Regions from separate parts of the Paenibacillus sp. FSL H8-0332 genome, predicted to be linked through region 1. Evidence: riboswitches for the same ligand, from Rfam matches in the RefSeq annotation. Region 1 holds a riboswitch; the other holds the start of a gene.
What was found. Region 1 has a riboswitch for thiamine pyrophosphate ahead of thiC (phosphomethylpyrimidine synthase ThiC). Riboswitches for the same ligand answer to the same signal wherever they lie in the genome.
Positions count from the first base shown of each region.

Region 2: it holds a riboswitch for thiamine pyrophosphate, as region 1 does, so the genes downstream of both, NST43_RS12330 (ABC transporter ATP-binding protein) here and thiC (phosphomethylpyrimidine synthase ThiC) in region 1, are expected to answer to the same signal.

Region 1 covers NZ_CP150145.1:7,331,016-7,334,592, reverse strand. The annotation lists gene NST43_RS32190 (DUF1858 domain-containing protein) at 1-95, opposite strand, end outside; gene thiC (phosphomethylpyrimidine synthase ThiC) at 263-1,957, opposite strand; TPP riboswitch at 2,109-2,215, opposite strand; gene trxB (thioredoxin-disulfide reductase) at 2,265-3,218, opposite strand; gene NST43_RS32175 (tetratricopeptide repeat protein) at 3,264-3,577, opposite strand, start outside.
Region 2 covers NZ_CP150145.1:2,865,319-2,868,895, forward strand. The annotation lists gene NST43_RS12320 (ABC transporter substrate-binding protein) at 1-758, opposite strand, end outside; gene NST43_RS12325 (ABC transporter permease) at 755-1,531, opposite strand; gene NST43_RS12330 (ABC transporter ATP-binding protein) at 1,512-2,282, opposite strand; TPP riboswitch at 2,416-2,518, opposite strand; gene NST43_RS12335 (TetR/AcrR family transcriptional regulator) at 2,585-3,241, opposite strand; gene NST43_RS12340 (DHA2 family efflux MFS transporter permease subunit) at 3,392-3,577, shown strand, end outside.

The DNA of each region.
Region 1 (3,577 bases):
TCACGGAAACCCAGCTCCACCATGATCTCAACCACTTCCGGGTGCCGGGTTACCAGCTCAAAGATGGATTCATCCAGCTTCAACGCTTTGCTCATTCTCTTGCACACCTCACTAATGAGAATTCTTCTCAACAACAGCTTAGCATAGGGTACAGTGGTGAATTGTGATTGTAATCACTAACTATAAAAAGACTATCCCCGCAAGCCTTTCAGCTTGGGAGATAGTCTGAGAATGTTACGATTCCGCTGTATTAGCAGCTATGTTAGAGCGATTTGCTCCATCTATGGGAATTACGGATATCATGCGAAATCCGCATGCTGCAGAATTTAGGGCCGCACATTGAGCAGAAATGCGCCTGCTTCGCCCCCTCCGCTGGCAGGGTCTCATCATGATAGGCCAGCGCCCTTTCCGGGTCCAGGGAGAGATGGAACTGGTCGCGCCAGCGGAACTCGAACCGCGCCTTGGACAGTGCATCATCCCGGTCCTGCGCTCCCGGATGTCCCTTGGCGAGGTCTGCGGCATGTGCAGCAATTTTGTAGGTAATGACCCCTTCGCGCACATCATTCTTGTCAGGCAGGCCTAAATGCTCCTTAGGTGTAACGTAACACAACATCGCTGTTCCGAGCCCCCCGATCATCGCCGCCCCGATGGCCGAAGTGATGTGATCATAACCGGGTGCAATATCCGTAGTCAGCGGTCCGAGGGTATAGAAAGGGGCTTCCCGGCAAATCTCAAGCTGCTTATCCATATTCTCCTTAATCTTGTGCAGCGGCACATGCCCCGGACCTTCGACCATAACCTGAACATCGTGCTTCCAGGCTTGTAGGGTCAGTTCTCCCAGCGTCTCCAGCTCGGCGAACTGGGCTTCGTCATTGGCATCGGCAATAGAACCGGGACGCAGGCCATCTCCCAGCGAGAAGGCCACATCATACGTCTTCATAATCTCACATATGTCTTCGAAGTGTGTGTACAGGAAGTTCTCCTGCTGATGGGCCAGGCACCAGGCGGCCATAATCGATCCGCCCCGTGACACGATGCCGGTCATTCTCCGGGCAGTCAGCGGAATATAGCGGCGCAGCACTCCGGCATGAATGGTGAAGTAATCCACTCCCTGCTCCGCCTGCTCAATCAGCGTGTCACGGTAGAGCTCCCAGGTTAAGTCCTCGGCTATGCCGTTTACCTTCTCCAGCGCCTGGTATAAGGGCACTGTACCGACCGGCACAGGAGAATTGCGGATTATCCACTCCCGGGTGGTATGGATCTTCGAGCCGGTGGAGAGATCCATGAGGGTATCAGCCCCCCAGCGGGTCGCCCACCGCATCTTCTCCACCTCCTCTTCTATAGAAGAAGTGACCGCAGAATTTCCGATATTTGCATTGATCTTCACCAGGAAGTTACGGCCGATAATCATCGGCTCACTCTCCGGGTGATTGATATTGGCCGGAATAATCGCGCGGCCCGAGGCAACCTCATCCCTTACGAACTCCGGCCGGGTATTCTCGCGGATCGCAATATACTCCATTTCCGGTGTTATAATTCCTTGCCTTGCATAATGCAGCTGAGTCACATTACCGCCTGTATAGGCCCGCCGGGGATTCCGGCTCAGTCCTGGACAAGCTTCTGCCAAGGCCCCCTCCCTGCGGATTCCGTTATCCTCCGGCCGGACGGCTCTTCCGGTGTATTCCTCCGAATCGCCACGCTCCGCGATCCAGCTTGAACGGTGCGGCGGCAGCCCCCTCCGAATGTCGGTCTCCTCTGCTGCATCCGTGTACATGCCGCTTGTGTCATAGACACGCAGCGGAGCATTCTCCTCTTCCCCGGCAACGCCTTCGGTTCTGCTGAGGCTGATCTCACGCATCGGAACCCGGATATCCGGGCGTGAGCCCTCTACATACACTTTACGGCTTGCGGGGAATCCGGAAAGATCCACCTCTTCGTTTTTGACCATTCCTGTCATTTCAATCTCCTCCTCTTCGCTCTGTACACCCATCAGATAAGAGGTCACGCAGCAGATTGAGCCGCAGAATCTATAGATTCTTGCAAATCAAAAAGCCGCTCCACCTGGAGCGGCTTTATTAAAGGAACAGCCAAATAAGACTGTATTCAAAAAAGGTCCGACTCCACTTTCCTACGCTGGTATGATCCAGATCAGGTTCAAGGGTCCGGAAATTCAATTTTCCCGTCTCAGCCTATTCAGACTCCCCTAGTGGGTATCTTATCTAATTAAATACATTTTAACTGTGTGGGTAATTCTTGTAAACCCGTTATTTGTCCAGCGATTCGCTCCAGTCGTGCACCATCGTGCCTTCCAGGAACTTCTCAGCATCCATGGCGGCCATACAGCCGGTTCCCGCTGCCGATATCGCTTGACGGTAACGTGTATCCTGCACATCGCCGCAGGCAAATACACCGGGGATGTTGGTCTCGGTGGTACCTGGGTTCACCACAATATAGCCATTGGCATCCGTGTTGATCTGCCCGCCCAAGAAGGCTGTATTCGGTGTGTGTCCAATCGCTACGAACACGCCGTCTGCCTCTACCAGCTCTGTCAGACCTGTCTCATTATTAAGCACCGTAAGGCCCTTCACTCCGGTCTCTCCTACCGTTACTTCAACCGGTGTGCGGTTCAAGGCCCAGGTGACCTTGCTGTTGTCACGCGCCCGGTCCTGCATAATCTTCGAGGCACGCAGCTCGGGACGGCGGTGAACCAGCGTTACGCTGGACGCAAAGCGGGTCAGGAAGCTGGCTTCCTCCATAGCGGAGTCCCCGCCGCCGACGACGACAATCTTTTTATTACGGAAAAAGAAGCCGTCACAGGTCGCACAGGTGCTGACCCCGCGTCCCACATTCTCCTGCTCGCCCGGGATACCCAGATATCTTGCAGAGGCCCCGGTTGAAATAATGACCGACTCCGCTTCCAATACACCCATTCCGTCCACTGTTACCTTGAACGGACGCTGTGAGAAGTCCACGGACTCCACCCAGCCATTCTTGAATTCAGCGCCGAAGCGTTCTGCCTGCTTGCGCATATTGTCCATCAGGTCCGGACCCAGAATCCCTTCGGGGAAGCCTGGAAAGTTCTCCACTTCTGTCGTCGTTGTCAGTTGTCCCCCCGGCTGCAAGCCTTCAATTACCAGCGGGCTCAGGTTCGCACGCGCCAGATAAATCGCGGCAGTCAGCCCGGCCGGGCCTGTTCCGATTACAATCGTTTTGTACATTACATTGGCCTCCTTACAAGTAGGTTTGTCTTACAGCAGTAATGCTTAAATACGGGTGGTGGACGGCGATAAGCCGCCGGTTCCGGGCAGCATGGCCCGGATATCACATTCGCTGTCAATCCGCCGTGCATAACGGCTTACCATCGAGACCGACACACCATAACGCTGGGCAGCCTCACGGAACGTAACCGGCTGCCCATGCAGCCGGGCCGTCAGATACTCCAGTGCAGCGCACCAGCCGCCGTCATTGCGGAACAGCGGTACATCCGGGTACAGGCTGCCGATGAACTGCTTCCAGATGTGCTCCGCATCCTTCTTCTGGACCGCATCATATCTGCGGTCCATCATGGCCGCTGCAT
Region 2 (3,577 bases), 3.1 Mb from region 1:
AGCACCAGCTCATAATAATCCGGGACCCCGTAATCCACGGGATTGAAGGAGCGGACCGGATAGCCTTGCTGCTCCAGAATCAGCTGCTCATGGTTAATGAACCCGCCCATAATGCCATCCACCCGTCCGGTGGAGAGAGCGGGAATCAGCTCAAAGCCGACATCTACCAGCTTGAGGGAAGAAGGGTCCCCGCCGTCGCTCTTGACCATCGTGTTCAGCATGGCTTCATATAACGGGACGGAGGAATACCCAGCCTGCTTGCCAGACAGCTCTCCCGGGCGGTTAATGCCGCTGTCTGCGGCTACCATGAGATGATTCAGCGGGTGGCGCACCAGCGCAGCGATCGACTTGACCGGAATCTGCTCCCCCCGTGCCATCAATACCTGCGGCTGATAACTGAGTGCCAGATCCACCTTCCCCGCAGCAACAAGCTTCAGCGCATCATTGGTATCGGCCGGCATCTGAATTTCAACCTCAAGGCCTTCCTCAGCGAAATACCCTTCAGCCTCTGCCGCATACAAAAAGGAGTGGACTGCATTGGGATACCAGTCGAGCATAATCGTCAGCTTTTGGGCGGCACTCTTAGTCCCTGCCTCAGAGGTTGCGGTAGTACCAGCCGAGGAGCCGGAGGCCGCCGGATTGTTTGTATTGGCGCAGCCTGCCAGGACAGGCAGCATACAGAGCACCAGAGCAGACAGCAGCATGGCTGGCTTTGAAATCGTATTGTGCAGATAACGGGTATAGCGGATAGTAGTCATGAATAACGTCCTCTTTTCTTCAGAATAATCTTCTCCAGCGCGGCGACTGCCAGAAACAGCAGAATACCGAGTACGGATAACAAGACAACAGCGGCGAACATCTTGGCGCTCTGCAGATTCCCGGCCATTCTGCGGCTGAAATAGCCCAGCCCCTGGCTGCCCCCAAGCCATTCCCCGATCGTTGCACCAATTACACAGTACACAGCCGACAGCTTCAGTCCGGAGAAAAAAGAGGGGAAAGCCAGCGGAACGCCCACCTTCCCGAGAATCTGCCAGCGGTTCGCGCCGTACGTCAGCAGCAGGTCCCGGTAGGCATCCGTGTTCTTGGACAACCCGTCATAGGTGCCAATGACCACCGGGAAGAAAGCGGTCAGGAAGACAACGGCGACCTTGCTCCACAAGGTATAGCCGAACCACATGATGAACAGGGGAGAGAGGGCGATCAGCGGAACCGTCTGGCTGATAATCAGTAGCGGGTACAGCGCCTTAGCCAGCGGACTGAACAGGTGCATGGCGATTCCCAGCAGACTGCCGCAGACCACGGATAGTGCGAAGCCTGTGAGTACTTCAAGCAGGGTAGCAGGCAGATGCACCCCGAATAACAAGCGGCGTTCCTCCAGCAAGGCCTTGCAGACGGCAGACGGAGCCGGAAGGATGAAGGGAGGAACCAGGCCCAGCCGGGCTACAGTCTCCCAGACCGCAAGCGTCAGCAGGGCGAGCAGGGCCGCCGGACCGTAATGCTGGAGCAATCTTCTAGGAGCGGCGGTTCTCATATAGCTTCAGCTCCAATTCCTGGCGCAGGGCGGCGAACTGCGGTTGATAGTTCAGACTGTGATGGCGCGGACGGGGGAGACCGGCTGAGAATTCCTGCATCCCGCTGCCCTCTCTGCCAGTCATTAGATAGATTCTGTCACTGAGCAGGAGCGCCTCCTCCAGATCATGGGTGATGAACAGCACCGTCTTGTCCAGCTCCGCCCATAACTCCAGCAGCCAACGCTGCAGCGAGCGCTTCGTAATGGCATCGAGCGCCCCGAACGGCTCATCGAGCAGCAGCAGGTCATTCCCGGCTGCCACGGTGCGGAGGACCGCCACGCGCTGGCGCATCCCGCCGGACAGCTCCTGCGGATAAGCCCCTTCAGTCTCGTCAAGGCCGAAACGGTGTAGCAGGGTACGGATCTCGGCAATAGCGGCTGCTTTGGGCCGGCTGCGCTTAAGCTCCCAGGGCAGCAGACAATTGTCCAATACGGTGCGCCAAGGCAGGAGGAGATCCTGCTGCGGCATGTAGGCCACACTGCCCAGCCTCTTCGCTGCTGTAGCGGACTCGGCTCCGTTCAGCGTAATCCTGCCGCTACCCGGCTCCAGCAGACCGGCGATGATTTTGAACAAAGTGCTTTTGCCGCATCCGCTCCCGCCTACAATAGAAATGAATTCGCCGCGCTGCACATTCATGGTTAGCCCTGAGAAGACGGGGGTCCGGGACGAACCGGTCCCGAAGGCATAGGACAGATTGCTAATGTTGATCATAAGACTATGTACGAACCTCCTCGGGTTAGATTAAATAACAGCTACGAGAACAACAAAAAGCCCCATTCATTCCCGGAGGCGATGAATGGGGCGGAAGGTACAGTCAGCTGCGGCCCTGTGACGGGAACCACTGTTACATTCTGCTCCACTTCCCTCCGCTGGTATGATCCAGATCAGGTTCAAAGGGTCCGGAGCTTAAGCTCCGTCTCAGTCGGCCGACTCCCCTAGTGAATAATGTTGCTATTGAATTCGTAATTGCTACTTAATATACCACAAATCTCCCTCTTGTAAAGAGCAGGCGGTCAGCGCTTTGCCAGACCGGTCACGAACAAAGTGACGATGCCCCTGGAGATGTCCAGCTTGGAGGCGTGGTGCCGCTTCTGCTCATACAGGTACAGATCGGGACTGAGGACAGAGATTAAGGCTGTGGCCGCAAAGGCCGGATCAATGTCAATTATCTCACCGCCCGCCGCAGCGCGCTGCAGCAGCTCTGTCATCATCACTCCCAGCCGCTGGAAAAAAGGATGCTCAAACTGGGTCAGCTGCTTCTTGCCGGTGAACTCGGCTTTGATCATATTCAGCAGCTCGGCATACTGCTCAATGAAATCAGCAATCTGCTCAATGCTGCTCTGCAGCTGAGCAAGAGCCGGGGCTTCACCGGCACTGGCAGCGACCTGCTGCTCCAGCCCGGACAGGAATTGATCTGCGCTGCCCTTCAGCAGTGCAGAACAGATCTCACCCTTGTCCGTGAAGCGGCGGTACAGGGAGCCTTGCCCTATGCCTGCCCGCTTGGCAATGCTGTACATGCTGACCGCCTCAAGTCCGCTCTCGGTGAACAACTGGCGGGCAGCTTCAAGAATCCGCTGTACATAAGGATCGGCGGACTCGGGCGGAGCGGAGGCTATGGGTTGCGGAGCTGACGGCGGGAGCTGTGCAGCATCGGTGTCTGGCTTTTTCATGAGAACCCCTTTCAGAAAAGAATTGACACTACGGACAATTGTCCGTAGACTATGAATTACACTTACGGACAGTTGTCCGTTCACTCATTATATAGAACAATCTGCCCGCAGGTCAATGTAGAACGCGGACAGCTCAGGAGGAGAAGAGACATGGATCAGACCTTGAAGCAGGAAGCCGATTTCCGGCTGTCCAGTATTCTGGTTCCGCTGCTGGCCATTATTGCAGGAGTATTTATGGTTGTGCTGGACAGTACGGCGATGAATGTAGCCTTGTCCAGGCTGGTGGTTGATTTCAAGACGGATTTGCATACGCTGCAGTGGGTAGTTACCGGATAT